2 regions of the Allobosea sp. GW822-FHT05A11 genome follow, and region 2 is predicted to be linked to the other one. Evidence: predicted binding sites of a transcription regulator. Region 2 holds the regulator's gene; the other holds the start of a gene.

Region 1 (8,788 bases), on a different contig from region 2:
CCAGGGCTATGACGGCGAGGCCAGTTACCAGAACGCCGGCCATGACGACGCCGATCCCGGCTTCGACGATGGCGGCGGGGATGACGACAGCTGGGTTTGAGAGCGCCTTTCCCGTCCTGTCACCAGGATAGAATGCAAACGGCGGCCCGCGATGCGAGGCCGCCGTTTTTGTCGATCGGTGTCAGATGAGGCTGTGCCTCAGATCACCAGCACCTTGGCGCCGACGCGGACACGCTCGTAGAGATCGGTGACGTCGTCATTGGTCATGCGGATGCAGCCTGACGAGACCGCCTGCCCGATCGTGTTCGGCTCGTTGGTGCCGTGGATGCGGTAGAGCGTCGAGCCGAGATACATGGCGCGCGCGCCCATCGGGTTGTCGGGGCCGCCGGCCATGAAGCGCGGCAGGTCTGGTCGGCGCTTCAGCATCTCGGACGGAGGCGTCCAGCTCGGCCATTCCGCCTTGCGGGTGATCGTCTTCATGCCGGCCCAGGAAAAGCCCGGCCGACCGACCCCGATGCCGTAGCGCATGGCCCGGCCGCCCGGCTGCACCAGGAAGAGGAAGCGCTGCGGCGTATCGATGATGATCGTGCCCGGCTTGTGCGGCCCGTCATAGGCGACTTCCTGCTTGCGGAAGCGCGGGTCGACGATCTGCTGGATGCCCTGCTGCGGCTCGACCGGCTCGCCGAGTGCCGCCATGCGGCGCGAGGTCCGCGGCTGGCGCGCCGCCTCGAACGGGTCCGGCTCGTAGCCGCCTTGCGGCTGCATGCGCTGGCCATAGGCATAGCCGCCGGGGCGGTTATAGACCGCGCCACCGCGACCATAAGGCGTCGGATCGCGCCCGGTCATCAGCATCTCGATGAAGCCGCCGCCATAATTGCCGTGTCCGCGGCTCGCGGCCATCGGGTCGCCCGGTGCGGCATAGCCGTAGTTCTGGCGAGTGCCCTGCGCGGCAACCGGAGCGGCAACGGCCATGGCCCCGACAACGGCTAGGAGCGGGAGAAGGATCTTTCGACGCATGACGCAAGCACTCTCGACATCAACTGCCGGAAGCCTGCGGCTTGCCTTCAAAGGAATGGTGAATCGTTGACTCTCAAGCGTAGAAACCGGGCCGAAACCGCTGAATTCGCGGAATTAACCTTAGCAGGCGGTCAAGCGACAGGGTGAAGGAAACCTTGCCGCCTCACCGGCGCGCGGAGCGCCGGGCGAGCCAGCGCAGCTTCAGGCCCGTGCGCCAGCGGCCGACATCGCAGGCCAGGATCACCGCCGCATAGACCAGCCCGCCGAGCGCGACCTGGAGCGGCAGTTCGAGCGGCGCCGGCAGCGTGCCGCGCAGCGGCCAGACCGCGAGCCCCATCGCGGCGCCGGCGGCGAGGACGCATGCGATCTCGCGCCAAGGCGGCGATGCCGGAAGCGCGCGCAGCGCCACCACCGCGGTGACCAGCAGCGCCGTCAAATAGGCGGCGCTCTGCGCGATCGAGACCGTCGTCGGCGCAAGCGCGCCCGGCAGGGCGAAGATGATGGCGAGGTCGACGGCCAGCCCCGTCAGGGCAGCCAGCGCGGCAATAAGCGTACGCTTCGCCAGCAGGAAGACGGGCGCGAGCGCCGCCTGGAACAGTGCGATCGCAGCGAAGCCGGGCAGCAACAGCGCCATATGATCCGCGAAATGGCCGCGGAAGCCCTGGGGAACGAAGAGCCGCTCGAAGGCCGGCAGGATCAGCCAGAAGCCAAGCGCGACCGGCAGCACGCAGGCCATCACCACGACCATGTTGCGGGCGATGCGCTTCTGCGCGGCGATGCGCCCACGCGTCTCGTCGAGGCGGATGATCTCGCGCAGCAGCACGATCTCGAGCATCGAGGCCAGCACGGGGAAAAGCCGCAGGCCGATATCGGAGGCCAGCGAGAAATAGCCGGCCTCGGCGAAGCCGTGGCGATCGGCCAGGATGGCGCGGTTGATGAGCGGGATCGCGGCATAGACCGCATTGCCAGCGACGAGCGGCAGGGCATAGCGCGCGAAATTGCGCATCAAATCCGTCCGCGGTGCGCCCGGTGCCGGCTTCGCATCGGCCAGGCGGCCGCGGTTGGCGAGAACGGCAGCGCCCGCGCTGAGGACGCCGCCGAGCAGGACGACGGTCGGATCGCGGGTCCACCAGGCACCGCCGACCATCAGCAGCAGGGCCGCCACGCTTCTGACCAGGACGAGCCGGGCATAGGCTGCATCAAGGAAGCGGGCGCGGGCGATGGCGGCGTGATAATCGAACCAGCCGGCAGCGATACCGCCGGCAACCGCAGCCATCAGCAGCGCGGACGGCAATCCGGTATCGACCCCGGCGAGCATCGCCGCCGCCAGAAGGGCCGAGAGGGACAGAGCGACACCGGCGAAGAGCAGATCGAGCGTCGCGCGGATGCCGGGGTCGCTTTCGCGGCTCTGCAGGGAGTAGAAGCGGACGACCGAGAGCTTCAGCCAGTCGAGCAGCGCCGTGTTGACGAGCACGACGGTGGCGGCGCCGATGGCGTAGAGCCCGAAGGCCTCCGGGCCGAGGAACAAGGCGACGAGCAGCCCGAGGACGAAATTCAGCCCGGCATTGACGATGAAGGGCAAAAGAACGGTCATCGTGCTTTCGCCGCCTCGTCCCGATCTCTGCGTTGCCACGGTTGAAGCGCGCGACTCAAACCAGCCGCACCGCCCTTCGGATCGGGGGTAGCCGGACGGGGCGATATTTCCAAGGGGAAGCTGCGAAGGCGCTCCCGCCCGCCCTGCTGCCACGGCATTGCCCAACGCCGTTCCCACACCTGTACGGCGGGAGGATTTGACCCTAAGGCAGGCGTCATGACCCCGCCCATCCGGCTTGCCCATGACGACGATTCCGGTCCGCTCTCCGCCCTGATCGCGGCGAGCTTCGCGGAATATCCGGGCTGCGTTTTCGTCGAGGCGGAGCTTCCGGAGCTGCGTCGGCCCGCGACCGCTTTCGCGGCCAAAGGCGGCATGCTCTGGATCGTGGATGGACCGGACGGACGCATTGCCGGCTCCCTCGGCATCGTGCCGGTCCCCGAGCAGAACGCCGCCGAGCTTGCCAAGGTCTATGTCGACCCCGCGTTCCGGGGCGCCGGGCTGGCACAGGCCCTCTTCGCCAGGGCGATGGACTTCGCCGAACAGGGCGGCTTCGCCGAGATGACGCTCTGGTCGGACACGCGCTTCACCCGCGGTCATCGCTTCTACGAGAAGCTCGGCTTCATGCGCTGGCCGGGCGAGCGCTATCTCGGCGATGCCTCGGAAAGCTGGGAGTATCATTTCCGCAAGCGGCTGCGCCCCGGCCCATGACCTTGTCCATCGCTTTCCGGGCCGCGCTCGGCATCGCCCTGCTGACTGCCATGGATGCGGTCATCAAGGGCCAGATGCAGCAGCATTCCTTCATCGTGGCGCTGTTCATGCGCTTCCTGATGGGCGGGCTCTGTGCCCTTGCGGTGCTGGCGATCGCGCGCCCCGCACGCCCGACCCGCGCCAGCCTCATCGGCAATATCGTGCGCGTACCGATCGTCGTGCTGACGGCAGGCAGCTTCTTCTACTCGGTCTCGGTGCTGCCCTTGGCGGAAGCGCTGACGCTGTCTTTCCTCGCGCCGGTCTTCGTCGCGCTGCTCGGGGGATTGATCCTCAAGGAGAAGATCGACAGGCGCATCCTGCAGGCACTCGGCTTCGGGCTTGCCGGCATGCTGGTCATGGTCTGGCCGCGCCTGCAGGGCCATGTCAGCGGGGCCAGCCTCGGCGTCGCTGCCGCGCTGTTCTCGGCCGTCAGCTACGCCTTCAATCTGATCCTGCTCAGGCGCATCGCCGTGCGCGAGCACCCGACCGTCATCGTCGCCTTTCAGAATTGCGGGCCGGCGCTGTGCCTCGCCATTCCGGCCTGGTACGCCTTCGTGCCGATGAGCTTCGGTGACCTCGCCGCCTATCTCTTCGCGGGAGCGCTCGGCGTCGCCGGCCATCTCACGCTGACCTCGGCCTATGCCCACGCGGCCGCCTCGCGCCTGGCGCCGATCGAATACACGGCGCTGGTCTGGGCGAGCCTGCTCGGCTTCTTCGTGTTCGGCGAGGTGCCGCTCTACACGACCTATGCCGGCGCGCTGCTGATCGTCGCCGGGGCCGTCGCCGTCAGCCGGCGCTAGGGCTTAGTCTGCAAGATCAGGCAGGTCTCGGTGCCGTGCGCGAGCAGCTTTCCCCGCGCGTCGACGAGCCTGCCCTCCGTCGTCACCACCGTATTGCCGCGGTGTATCAGCCTGCCTTCGCAGCGCACCTTGCCGCTGTCCGGCATGACCGGGCGGACATAGTTCAACTTCATCTCCAGCGTGGTGTAGCCCTCGCCCGGCTTCAGCGTCGCGTGGGCGGCGCAGGCCATGGCGGAATCGAGGATCGTCGCGGTCCAGCCTCCATGGATCGTGCCCAGCGGATTGAAGAAGCGCGCCGAAGGCTGGCCGGAGAAAACCACCCTGCCCTCATCGGCCTCGACCAGCTCGAAATCCATGGCGTCGGCGAAGGGCGGCGCCGGATTGGTGCCGGCGATGATCCCGCGCAGAAAGCTCAAGCCATCGCCCGCGACCAGTTCCTCGCGAGACACCACCCCAACAGCGCGCATCGTATCGATCTCCATTCGTGTATCTGCACGATAAAGATGCGATCGAGCGCCGGTCAACCGCCAATCGCGGCTTCAGCGCTCGCCGCGCGCAGCCCGGCGCAGCGCCCTGAGACCGTCGCGGGTTTCGCGCCAGCGCTCCTCGCCGAAACCGCCCTCGATCTTGTCCTGCGCCGCGCGCCAGTACGGAATGGCGGCCTCGATCGCGGCCCTGCCCTTTTCGGTCACGGCGTAGACCGAGGCCCGCCCCCGGCACTCGACCGGCTCGACCATGCCCTCAGTCGCCAGAAGCTGGAGGTTGCGCGTCAGCGAGGTCCGCTCCAGCGCGAAGCGTTCCGCCAGCTCCGTGACCGATTTCCATTGCCCCGTGCTGAGCGCCGAGAGCAGCACGAACTGGGTGATCTTGAGGCCGCTCGGACGCATCGCCTCGTCATAGGCCCGCGTCACGGCGCGTGCGGTCATGCGCACATGCAGTGCGACGCAGGAGCGGGCGATGGCGTCGAGGCGCGGGTCGGGCGAGGGCGTCGTCATTCCGCCATGTTAGCGTGTTCAAGCGCTGCTGCCAGCAGGCCTGCTGCGACCTGCGACATCGCATCCGCCGGCGTTCACTTTATCGCAGGGCGCTTCCTTGACTCTCCGGACGCCCGCGCCTATCTCCCCGCCATCTGTTAGCACTCCCATCAGGTGACTGCTAACAGCCTCCCCCGGGAGCCCTTCAGCGGCACCCGAAACGAATAAGACCGAGAGGAAGACAGAACCATGAAGTTCCGTCCTTTGCATGACCGCGTCGTGGTCCGTCGCCTGGATGGCGAAGAGAAGACCAAGGGTGGCATCATCATTCCCGAGACCGCCAAGGAAAAGCCCCAGGAGGGCGAGGTCATCGCCGTCGGTTCCGGCGCGCGTGACGAGGCCGGCAAGCTCGTTGCCCTCGACGTCAAGAAGGGCGACCGCGTCCTGTTCGGCAAGTGGTCGGGCACCGAGGTCAAGATCGATGGTCAGGACCTCCTGATCATGAAGGAATCCGACATCATGGGCGTCGTCGGCTGATAGCCGCCTGACCGCTCTCTTCCGTTTCCAGTTCAAGGAGTAGCTCTCATGGCTGCTAAAGACGTCAAGTTCGGCACCGATGCCCGCGACAAGATGCTGCGCGGCGTGGATATCCTCGCCAACGCCGTGAAGGTCACGCTGGGTCCGAAGGGCCGCAACGTCGTGATCGAGAAGTCGTTCGGCGCCCCGCGCATCACCAAGGACGGCGTCACCGTCGCCAAGGAAATCGAGCTTTCCGACAAGTTCGAGAACATGGGCGCCCAGATGGTCCGCGAAGTCGCTTCGCGCCAGAACGACCATGCCGGCGACGGCACCACCACCGCCACCGTTCTCGCCCAGGCGATCGTCCGTGAAGGCGCCAAGTCGGTTGCGGCCGGCATGAACCCGATGGACCTGAAGCGCGGCATCGACCTGGCCGTCGAGGCCATCGTCGCCGACCTCAAGAAGAACTCCAAGAAGGTCACGTCGAACGCGGAAGTCGCGCAGGTCGGCACGATCTCGGCCAACGGCGACGAGTCGGTCGGCAAGATGATCTCGACCGCCATGCAGAAGGTCGGCAACGAGGGTGTCATCACCGTCGAGGAAGCCAAGACCGCCGAGACCGAACTCGACGTCGTCGAGGGCATGCAGTTCGACCGCGGCTATCTCTCGCCGTACTTCATCACCAACTCGGAGAAGATGGTCGCCGAGCTGGAAGACCCCTACATCCTGATCTTCGAGAAGAAGCTGTCCTCGCTCCAGGCGATGCTGCCGATCCTCGAGGCCGTCGTGCAGACCGGCAAGCCGCTGCTCATCATCGCCGAGGACGTCGAGGGCGAGGCCCTGGCCACGCTCGTCGTCAACAAGCTCCGTGGCGGCCTGAAGGTCGCGGCCGTCAAGGCTCCGGGCTTCGGTGATCGCCGCAAGGCCATGCTCGAGGACATCTCGATCCTGACCGCCGGCCAGATGATCTCGGAAGACCTCGGCATCAAGCTCGAGACCGTGACGCTCAACATGCTCGGCCGCGCCAAGAAGGTGCGCATCGAGAAGGAGAACACCACGATCATCGACGGCGCCGGCAAGAAGAAGGACATCGAGGCTCGCGTCGGCCAGATCAAGGCCCAGATCGAGGAGACCTCCTCGGACTACGACCGTGAGAAGCTCCAGGAGCGTCTGGCCAAGCTCGCCGGCGGCGTCGCGGTCATCCGCGTCGGCGGCGCGACCGAGGTCGAGGTCAAGGAGAAGAAGGACCGCGTCGACGACGCCCTGAACGCGACCCGCGCTGCGGTCGAAGAAGGTATCCTTCCCGGCGGTGGCGTCGCGCTCCTGCGCGCCCTGTCCTCGGTCAAGGGCATCAAGACCCAGAACGACGACCAGAAGACCGGTGTCGAGATCGTCCGCAAGGCGATCGCCGCTCCGGCCCGCCAGATCGTCGACAACGCCGGCGATGACGGCGCGGTCGTGATCGGCAAGCTGCTCGAGGCCAAGGACTACTCCTACGGCTACAATGCCCAGACCGGCGAGTACGGCGATCTGGTCAAGGCCGGCATCATCGACCCGACCAAGGTCGTGCGTACGGCGATCCAGGACGCGGCTTCGATCGCTGGCCTGCTGATCACCACCGAGGCGATGGTTGCCGAGCAGCCGAAGAAGGACGCCCCGATGCCCCCGATGGGCGGCGGCGGCATGGGCGGCATGGACTTCTGATCCATCCACCTACCGAGACTACGGAAGGCCCGGCGCAAGCCGGGCCTTTTTCATTTCACGACACTGTCATCCGCCGGCCATCCGGCTGTCGTCGCGGGCGCGCATCGAGGCGCCTTCAACTTCACCGCGACAGAGATGATCATGCCCACACGCCGCCTCGTCCTCGCCGGCCTCGCCGCCAGCAGCGTCGCTCCCGCCTTCGCTCAAGGCTCGGACTGGCGCCAGAGCATCAAGGAGGTGCGCTTCGGCGTCTCATCCGCCGAGAACGAGGCCGGCGCCATCGCCCGCACCCAGCCGATGGTGGATTACCTGTCGCAGCGCCTCGGCGTGCCCGTGCGCTTCTTCCGGGTCGCCGACTATGCCGGCCTGGTCGAGGCGATGCGCGCCGACCAGGTCGATTTCGCCCGCTTCGGCCCCGCGGTCTACGCGCTCGGCCGCCGCGTGCTCGGCGACAAGCTCCAGCCGCTGCTGCGCGATGTCGATAACCACGGGCAGGAAGGCTATTACTCCGTGCTGCTGGTGCGGTCGGAGAGCCCCTACCAGAACCTCGCCGATCTCAAGGGCAAGGTGATGGCCTTCGCTGATCCGAACTCGACCTCCGGCTACGCCTTCCCCTCCTATTTCCTGCGCAAGCAGGGCATCGATCCGAAGACCCATTTCAGCGGCACGGTCTTCTCCGGCGGCCACGACAATTCGGTTCTGGCGCTGGTGCGCGGCCAGTTCGATATCGTCGCGACCCACCAGACCAATACAGAGCACGGCGTCGCGCAAAGGCTCGCCGATCGCGGGATGATCCCGGCCGGCTCGACCCGGGTGATCTGGACCTCGCCGCTGATCCCGGCGAGCCCGTTCTCGACCCGTGCCAACCTGCCGCAGGGGCTGAAGGACGATTTCGTCGCCGCCATGAACGGGATGAAGGAGGCGGCTCCCGAGGCCTGGAAGAGCTTCACCGACGGCCATGTCTCGCACTATGCGCCGGCCCGGCACGAGGATTATCTCGACGTGATCGCCGTTACAGAGGAGCTGGAAGCCCAGCGCAAGGCGCGCAGCGGCTGAGCGCGGGCGGGGCCTTTTCCAGCCTCGCGATGCCGCCTGCCGCACCGCCATGCATTTCCCGACAGGACTGATGAAAGCTTGGGCAGTGCCTTCCGCCGGCTTCCTGGCTTATACAGGCGGCAAGCGATCCCTGTCGGGCTCGCGCGCCAAAGTTGCATGCCGTAGGGAGATGCAGATGAAAAAGTCACAACTTCTGTCCGGCGCCGCGCTCGCTGCCGCGCTGTTCCTCTCCGCCCAGGCCGCGCAGGCTGACATCACCATCGGCCTCGTCGCGCCGCTGACCGGCCCGGTCGCCGCCTATGGCGACCAGGTCAAGAACGGCGCCCAGACCGCCGTCGACGTGATCAACAAGAATGGCGGCGTGCTCGGCGAGAAGC
Region 2 (8,788 bases):
GTTGGCAAGCGTCTGTGCCTCGACGCCCTGCGAGGCGTCGACCACCAGCAGCGACCCCTCGCAGGCCGCGAGCGAGCGCGAGACCTCATAGGCGAAGTCGACATGGCCGGGGGTGTCCATCAGGTTCAGGACATAGTCCTTGCCGTCCTTGGCCCGGTAATCCAGCCGCACCGTCTGCGCCTTGATGGTGATGCCGCGCTCCTTCTCGATATCCATCGAGTCGAGGATCTGGTCGCTCATGTCGCGGGCCGCGACGGTGCCGGTCTGCTGGATCAGACGGTCGGCCAGCGTCGACTTGCCGTGGTCGATATGGGCCACGATCGAGAAGTTGCGGATATTGTCGATGGAACGGGTGCTCATGCGCGCGCCATAGCAGTGATGCTGCGTGGCGCCAAGCGGCTGGCCGCAAAAGGCTCCTTCTATGGCCGCACTTGCAATTCCAATATCTAAGAATTATTCTCAGTTGATGGAGATCGACCACAACACCGAGATCGACCGGCTGCTCGGGCAGCGCCTCAAGGCGGCCCGCCAGCGCCATGGCCTGACGCTCGATGCGCTGGCCGAGCGCAGCGGCGTCAGCCGCGCCATGATCTCCCGCGTCGAGCGCGGCGAATCGAGTCCGACGGCGGCACTGCTGGTCCGGCTCGGCTCGGGACTCGGCCTCTCGCTCTCGGCGCTGCTGGAAGAGGATGCAGGAAGCGGGCCGCTGGCGCGCCGCGACGCGCAACCGGTCTGGCGCGATCCAGCGAGCGGCTATCTGCGCCGCAACGTCTCGCCACGCGGGACAGGGTCGGGCTTCGAGATCGTCGAGGTCGAATTGCCCGGCGGAGCGGAAGTGCGGCTCGACAACGCGACCGGTGCGGCGGCGCTCGACCAGCAGATCTGGGTGCTGCGCGGACAACTCGACCTCACCGTTGAAGGCATCCGCCACGAACTGGCCGAGGGCGACTGCCTGCAGATGCACCTGCGCGGCGCGATCATCTACCGCAATCCGGGCACCGCGCCCGTCCGCTACGCCGTCATCCTCGTCGCGGGAAGCGGCGCCTTTCCGGGACATATCGCATGAACGCGTGCGCTTTCACCGTTGCCATCGAGACACTCGATGGAGAGGCGGCCCTGGCCGCCACCCCGGCGCTGGCCAAGATCCTGCACGACAGCGTCGCCAACGGTGCTTCGGTCGGCTTCATGAGCTGGAACACCGCCGCCGACTACGAACGCTTCTGGCGCGATGTCGCGGCGGGCGTCGCGGGCGGACAAGTCATCCTGCTGATTGCCCGAAACGAGGACGGCATCGTCGGCACGGCACAGCTTCACCTGATCGGCAAATCGAACCAGCCGCACCGGGCCGAGATCGCCAAGGTGCTGGTGCATTCGCGCGCGCGGCGGCAGGGCATCGGCGAGGCGCTGATGCAGCGCGCCGAGGCGATCGCGCGGGAGAAGGGTCGCGACCTGCTGGTGCTCGACACCGACGAGCACGGCGCCGCGCGCCGGCTCTACAATCGACTCGGCTGGATCGAGGCCGGCACCATCCCGCGCTATGCGCTGATGCCGGATGGCGCCGATTGCGGCTCGACGTTTTTCTACAAGAGCCTCGCCTGAGGCTCAGCCTTCGGCGCTGCCGCGGATGTAGGGCTCGACAGGGCCCTTGAGCGTGATCGTCATCGGCCGGCCGAAGCGGTCCTTGGCATTGCCGGCAGAGACCTTCACCCAGCCCTCGGAGACGCAATATTCCTCGACATTGGTCTTCTCGACGCCCTTGAAGCGGATGCCGATATCGCGCGCCAGCACCTCTTCGTTATAGAAGGGGCTGTCCGGGTTGACGGAGAGACGGTCGGGAAGCTGCTCGGACATGGGTCTCGCACCTGAATTGCGGAAACTGTTGCTTTGCCCGCTCGATAACCGCTTCCGCCCGCAAAGCCAACTCAGGGACTTGAGGCTGGCTTAGCGGCTGCCGTCGAGCAGCCGCCCGACGACCTTGGCGGTATAATCGACCATCGGAACGATGCGGGCGTAGTTCAGGCGCGTCGGCCCGATAATGCCGACCACGCCGACGATGCGCTGCTCGGCGTCGCGGAAGGGCGCGGCGACCATCGACGAACCCGACATCGAGAACAGCTTGTTCTCCGAGCCGATGAAGATGCGCACGCCGTCCCCCTGCTCGGCGCGGGTCAGGAGATCGATGACATCGGTCTGCGTCTCCAGATCGCCGAACAGCATGCGGATGCGCTCGAGATCCTCCTGCGCCCGGAGATCGTCGAGCAGGTTGGCCTGGCCGCGCACAATGAGATGGCGGTCGCTGCCGGGGCCGGCCTGGGTCGCGATGCCGCTTTCGACGAGCCTGGCCGTCAGCACGTCGAGCTCGCGCTCCATCAAGGCGTGCTGCCCGCCGATCTCGCCGCGCAGTTCGGCGAGCGTCTTGCCGAGGATGCGGGCGTTCAGGAAATTCGCGGCCTCGCTCAGCGCCGAGGCCGGCAGCCCGGGCGGGAGCGCCAGCAGGCGGTTCTCGACCGTGCCGTCCTCCGAGACGAGCACGACGAGGGCGCGCAGCGGATCGAGCCGCACGAACTCGATATGCTTCAGCCGGACATCGGCCTTGGTGGTGACGACGACGCCGGCGCCGCGCGACAGGCCGGAGAGCAGCGCAGAGGCCTCCGTCAGGGTCTGGTCGAGATTGCGGTTGCTGGCGGCGACCCTGATCTGGGCCTCGATGCGCGAGCGTTCGTCGGCGGTGAGATTGCCGACCTCCATCATCGCGTCGACGAAGAAGCGCAGGCCCCGCTCGGTTGGCAGGCGACCGGCCGAGGTGTGCGGCGCATAGATCAACCCAGCCAGCTCCAGATCGGTCATGACATTGCGCACCGTCGCTGGCGAGAGCGCCATCGGCAGCAGGCGGGCGATGTTGCGCGAGCCGACGGGCTCGCCCGTCGTCAGATAGCCGTCGACGATCTGGCGAAAGATCTCGCGCGAGCGCTGGTCGGTCTCGACCAGGCCGCTGATCGTCTCGGGGCGGGGCGTATGGGCGCTCATGAACCTTTTTCAGGCGAAATGTCGGTCTCGTCCTATTGTCGTCACGACGGAGGCGCGGATCAAGGGGCAAGCCCCGCCCGCGCCTTGCCGTGCGCGGCGCAAGCGCCTACAAGCCGCCACTTCCCCGCAAGACAGGACAGTTTCATGCGACCCTCCAAACGCGCCGCCGACGAGATGCGCAAGGTCACGCTCGAACGCGGCGTGGTGCGCTATGCCGAGGGGTCCTGCATGGTGACGTTCGGCGAGACCAAGGTGCTCTGCGCCGCGACCGTCGAGGAAAAGGGGCCGCCGTGGCTGCGCGGCACCGGCAAGGGCTGGGTCACCGCCGAATATTCGATGCTGCCGCGCGCCACGCATGAGCGGACGCGCCGCGAGGTCACCTCCGGCAAGCCTTCGGGCCGTACGCAGGAAATCCAGCGCCTGATCGGCCGTTCCTTGCGCGCCGTTGTCGACCTGACCGCGATCGGCGAGCGCCAGATCGTCGTCGATTGCGACGTGCTGCAGGCCGATGGCGGCACGCGCACGGCTTCGATCACCGGCGCCTGGGTCGCGCTGCATGACGCGCTGAAATGGATGGAAGGGCGCGGCCTGCTCAAGGGCACCAACCCGCTCAAGGACCATGTCGCCGCGATCTCCTGCGGCATCGTCGCCGGCAACCCGGTGATCGATCTCGACTATGTCGAGGATTCCGGCGCGCAGACCGACGCGAATTTCGTCATCACGGGCTCCGGGGGCATTGTCGAGGTTCAGGGCACGGCCGAAGGCGCGCCCTTCTCGGAAGAAGAGCTGCTCGCGCTGCTCAAGCTCGCCAAGGGCGGTGTCGCCAAGCTCGTCACGCTGCAGAAGGCGGCGGTGGCCTGAGCATGAGCCCGCATCGCCTCCTCACCGGCAAGGTCGTGATCGCGACCCATAACCAGGGCAAGTTGCGCGAAATGCGCGAGTTGCTGGCGCCCTATGGCATCGAGCTCGTCTCGGCCGGGGAGCTCGGCCTGCCCGAGCCGGTCGAGGATGGCTACATGTTCTCGGAGAATGCGGCGATCAAGGCCGTCGCCGCGGCGAACGCCAGCGGTTTGCCGGCGCTCTCCGACGATTCCGGCATCTGCATCGACGCGCTCGACGGCGCGCCCGGCCTGTTCTCGGCCAACTGGGCCGGGCCGGGCAAGGATTTCGCCCCGGCGATCGGGCGGGTGCAGATGGAACTGGCGAAGCGCGGCGCCACCACGCCCGAGACGCGCAAAGCGCATTTCGTCTCGGCGCTGGTCATCACCTGGCCGGACGGACATCAGGAGCTGTTCGAAGGCCGCGTCTTCGGCACGGTGACCGAGCAGGCGCGCGGCCTGGGCGGCTTCGGCTACGATCCCATCTTCCTGCCCGACGGGCATGACAAGACCTTCGGCGAGATGACGGCGCAGGAGAAGCACGGCATTCCGGCCGATGGCTCGCCCGGGCTGTCGCATCGCGCGCGAGCCTTCCATGTCCTCGCTGCCGCTTGTCTGAGGAAGCCGGCGTGAGCGCCCCGGCCGCCCTCACTGAGCGGCCTTCCACCTCGCATCCGACCGCGGATGCGGGCTTCGCCGTTTATGTGCATTGGCCGTTCTGCCTGGCCAAATGCCCCTATTGCGACTTTAACTCGCATGTGCGGCTGCAGCCGCCGGACCAGCAACGCTATATCGCCGCCTTCCGGCGCGAGATCGCGCACCGGGCGGCGCTGGTGCCCGGCCGCACGGTCTCCTCGATCTTCTTCGGCGGCGGCACGCCCTCGCTGATGGAAGGCCGCACGGTCGGCGCGATTCTCGACGCGATCGGCGAGCACTGGGCCGTCGATCCCAATTGCGAGGTCTCGCTGGAGGCCAACCCGACCAGCGTCGAGGCCGGGCGCTTCCGCGATTTCCGGGCTGCGGGCGTCAACCGCGTCTCGCTCGGTGTGCAGGCCCTGAACGATACCGATCTCAAGGCGTTGGGCCGGATGCATTCGGCCGAGGAGGCGCTGGCAGCCGTCGCGATCGCGCGGCAATATTTCGAGCGCTATTCCTTCGACCTGATCTATGCCCGCTCACCCTTGCAGACGCCGGCCTTGTGGCGCGCCGAGCTGGAGCTGGCGATCAGCCATGCGGCCGAGCATCTCTCGCTCTACCAGCTCACCATCGAGCCCGGCACCGCCTTCGAGCGGCTGTTCCGCGCCGGCAAGCTCGCCATCCCCGATCACGATGCGGGTGCGGCGCTCTACGAGACGACGCAGGAGATCACCGCCAGGCACGGCCTGCCGGTCTACGAGATCTCGAACCACGCGCGAACCGGCGCCGAATGCCGGCACAATCTGGTCTACTGGCACTATGGCGAATATGCCGGCATCGGCCCCGGCGCCCATGGCCGGTTGGTGACGGCTAAGGGCCGCATGGCGCATTCCACGGAGAAGCGGCCGGAAGTCTGGCTGGAACGCGTCGAAGCAGAGGGCCATGCGCTGGTCGAGAACGACCGGCTCAGCGAGGAAGCCCAGGGCGACGAATATCTGCTGATGGGCTTGCGCCTCGTCGAGGGCATCGATCCGCAGGTGTTCAAGGCGCTGTCGGGGCGCGCGCTCAACGCCAGGCGCGTCGGCAGCCTGATCGAGCAGAAACTGCTGATGGAACGCGCAGGCGGGCGGCTCGCGGCAACGCCTGATGGCGCGCTGCTGCTCGATGCGCTGGTGGCCGATCTGGCGGCTTGAAGCTTGCCGTCATTCTCGGGCAGAGCGAAGCGCAGACCCGAGAATCTCATGACGAGAAGTAGCCGGTTTCCAAGATGCTCGGGTCAAGCCCGAGCATGACGGCACCCTTGCAGGCTCAGCCCTTCCCCAGCCGCACGCCCGTCTTCGGATCGAAGATGTGGATCTTGTCGGGATCGACGGTGATCCAGAGCCGGCCTTCCTGCGCCGCGACCTCGCCCGTCGCCGCCTGCATCACGAACGGCTGGCCGGCGAGCTTGCCGTGGAAGAGCTGGGTCGCACCGAGCTCCTCGATGAACTCGACGTCGAAGGGCAGCGAACCGGCCTGGCCTTCGGAGGCGATCTCGACATCCTCGGGGCGTAAGCCCACCTCGACCGGGGCCTGCGCCGCGAGATCCTCGCGCAGATCGCGCACCTCGATGATCGCGTCGCCGAGCGCGACGATGCCGGGGCCGTCGACCATGCCGGGCAGGATGTTCATCGGCGGCGAGCCGATGAAGGTCGCGACGAACTTGCTCGCCGGCTTGCGGTAGACCTCGGCCGGCAGGCCGATCTGCTCGACCTGGCCGGCATTCATCACCACGAGCTTGTCGGAGAGCGTCATCGCCTCGACCTGGTCGTGCGTGACGTAGATCGCGGTGACGCCCAGCGCGCGCTGCAGCTTCTTGATCTCGACGCGCATCTGCACGCGCAGCTTGGCGTCGAGGTTGGAGAGCGGCTCGTCGAAGAGGAAGACCTGCGGCTTGCGCACGATGGCGCGGCCCATCGCGACGCGCTGGCGCTGGCCGCCGGAGAGCTGGCGCGGCCGGCGCTCCAGGAAGGGCTCGATCGCCAGGATGCGGGCGGCTTCCCGCACCCGCTTGTCGATCTCGTCCTTCGGCGTGCCGCGATTGCGCAGGCCATAGGCCATGTTGTCGTAGATGTTCATATGCGGGTAGAGCGCATAGTTCTGGAACACCATGGCGATGTCGCGGTCGGCCGGCTCGATCTCATTGACGACGCGGCTGCCGATCGACACCTCGCCCGACGAGATCGTCTCCAGTCCGGCGACCATGCGCAGCAGCGTGGACTTGCCGCAGCCGGAGGGGCCGACGAGCACGCAGAAGCCGCCGTCGGGGATGTCGAACGAGACGCCCTTCACGGCCTCGACGCCGCCGGCATAGACCTTCTTGACGTTGGTGAGGGTGACCTGAGCCATTCGCGGGTTACTTCTCGGTTTCGACCAGGCCCTTTACGAAGAGCCTCTGCATGGCGATGACGACGAGGACGGGCGGCAGCATGGCCAGCATGGCGGTGGCCATGGCGAGCTGCCATTCCGTCAGGGCGTCGGCGGTGACGATCATCTTCTTGATGGCGATGACGATGGTCTGCATCGAGTCCTTCGTCGTCACCAGGAGCGGCCAGAGATACTGGTTCCAGCCATAGATGAACTGGATGACGAAGAGCGCCGCGATCGTCGTCATCGAGAGCGGGAGCAGCGTGTCCTTGAAGAACCTGAACGGGCCGGCGCCATCGATCTTCGAGGCCTCAAGCAATTCGTCCGGGATCGTCATGAAGAACTGGCGAAAGAGCAGCGTGCCGGTCGCCGAGGCGATCAGCGGGATGGCGAGGCCCTGATAGGTGTCGAGCATGTTGAGATCGGAGACGATCTTGAAGGTCGGGAAGATGCGGACCTCGACCGGGAGCATCAGCGTGATGAAGATGATCCAGAACGCCGCCATGCGGAACGGGAAGCGGTAATAGACCACCGCATAGGCCGAAAGCACGGAGATGAAGATCTTTCCGAGCGCGATCGCCATCGCCATGATGAAGGAATTCAGCATCATGTGGATGACCGGCTCGCGCGTCGTGCTCGACGTGCCCACGAACAGGATGCGGTTGTAGTTCTCGAAGAAGTACGGGCCGGGATAGAGCGGCATCTGGCCGTTGATCACGGTCGCGGCGTCCCAGGTCGAGGCGACGAAGGTCAGCCAGACCGGGAAGGCGACGATCAGCACGCCGATCGTCAGGATGACATAGGCGATCAGGTCGCCCAGGCGGCGGTCCTCGACCATCAGGCGGCCCTCTCCATCGCACGCAGCAGATCGGCCAGCGCATCGGCGCAGGCATCGAGACAGGCCTGGCCCTTCTGCGGCGTGGCGCGGCGGGCATCGCCGACCACGCCGGTCTCGGTCATCTCCCGGAAGGAGCGGTGGCGCGAAACGACCTGCCGGCGGGGCGCACGGTCCAGCGCGCCGAAGGCTTCGGACAGGCGCGGCTCGCGGACCGAGCCCGGCGCCAGCACCATCATCATCGAGGTCTCGACCTCGCAGGCATGCTGAACGCCCTTCTGGTCCTCCAGGAGAGGGCCGAGCGCCTGTTCGGCCAGCATGAAATAGGTGGTCGCCTCGACATGCAGCCGCGTCTCGCGGGCGAAATCGGGCAGGAAGGCGGTGAGCGCAGCAATGTTGCCGCCATGGCCGTTGACGATCAGCACGCGGTGGAAGCCGTGGCGCTCGATGCTCTTCAGGAAAGACAGCAGCACCGCACGGTAAGTCGGGATGTCGAAGGTAAAGGTGCCGCCGAAGGCCATGTGGTGCTCGGCCATGCCGCACCAGAGCGTCGGCGCCACGACGACGTCGACATCATCGGCCCGCTCGGCCGCCGCCTTGCAGACGCCGCCGCACAGGATGGTGTCGACACCGACGGGCAGATGCGGGCCGTGCTGCTCGATCGAGGCGACGGGAAGGACGACGATCGCGTCCGCCGCCGCCTTGACCCGCAGTTCCTCGGCGGTCAGGTCCTGCCAGAGTACGGAGGCCATCAGTAGCTCACCTTGCGCTCGATGAAGCGGAACTGCACCGCGGTCAGTCCGATCACCATGATCAGCAGCAGCACCGATTGCGCCGCCGAACCGCCGAGATTGGAGCCGCCCTTGCCGTCGGAGAAGACCTTGTAGACCAGCGTCTCGGTCGCGCCCGAGGGGCCGCCCCCGGTCACCGTGTCGATGATGCCGAAGGTGTCGAAGAAGACGTAGACGATGTTGACGACGAGCAGGAAGAAGGTCGTCGGCGAGAG

What was found. The regulator HrcA, encoded in region 2, represses chaperone genes, less so after heat shock. The targets are predictions, from matches to a motif close to GTTAGCACTCNCNNNNNGNGAGTGCTAAC.
Region 1: the regulator HrcA is predicted to act here: its motif matches at 5,290-5,318, upstream of groES (co-chaperone GroES).

What each region holds. Positions count from the first base shown of each region.
Region 1 covers NZ_JBXAMI010000003.1:133,600-142,387, forward strand. The annotation lists gene AC1RLU_RS10190 (DUF2076 domain-containing protein) at 1-100, shown strand, start outside; gene AC1RLU_RS10195 (L,D-transpeptidase) at 199-972, opposite strand; gene AC1RLU_RS10200 (lipopolysaccharide biosynthesis protein) at 1,181-2,611, opposite strand; gene AC1RLU_RS10205 (GNAT family N-acetyltransferase) at 2,828-3,319, shown strand; gene AC1RLU_RS10210 (DMT family transporter) at 3,316-4,158, shown strand; gene AC1RLU_RS10215 (PaaI family thioesterase) at 4,155-4,625, opposite strand; gene AC1RLU_RS10220 (MarR family winged helix-turn-helix transcriptional regulator) at 4,698-5,153, opposite strand; gene groES (co-chaperone GroES) at 5,382-5,669, shown strand; gene groL (chaperonin GroEL) at 5,718-7,355, shown strand; gene phnD (phosphate/phosphite/phosphonate ABC transporter substrate-binding protein) at 7,497-8,411, shown strand; gene AC1RLU_RS10240 (branched-chain amino acid ABC transporter substrate-binding protein) at 8,587-8,788, shown strand, end outside.
Region 2 covers NZ_JBXAMI010000006.1:351,686-360,473, forward strand. The annotation lists gene lepA (translation elongation factor 4) at 1-360, opposite strand, end outside; gene AC1RLU_RS21395 (helix-turn-helix domain-containing protein) at 467-1,066, shown strand; gene AC1RLU_RS21400 (GNAT family N-acetyltransferase) at 1,063-1,599, shown strand; gene AC1RLU_RS21405 (DUF3297 family protein) at 1,603-1,851, opposite strand; gene hrcA (heat-inducible transcriptional repressor HrcA) at 1,942-3,027, opposite strand; gene rph (ribonuclease PH) at 3,172-3,888, shown strand; gene rdgB (RdgB/HAM1 family non-canonical purine NTP pyrophosphatase) at 3,891-4,538, shown strand; gene hemW (radical SAM family heme chaperone HemW) at 4,535-5,734, shown strand; gene AC1RLU_RS21430 (sn-glycerol-3-phosphate import ATP-binding protein UgpC) at 5,850-6,929, opposite strand; gene ugpE (sn-glycerol-3-phosphate ABC transporter permease UgpE) at 6,937-7,785, opposite strand; gene AC1RLU_RS21440 (creatininase family protein) at 7,785-8,534, opposite strand; gene ugpA (sn-glycerol-3-phosphate ABC transporter permease UgpA) at 8,534-8,788, opposite strand, start outside.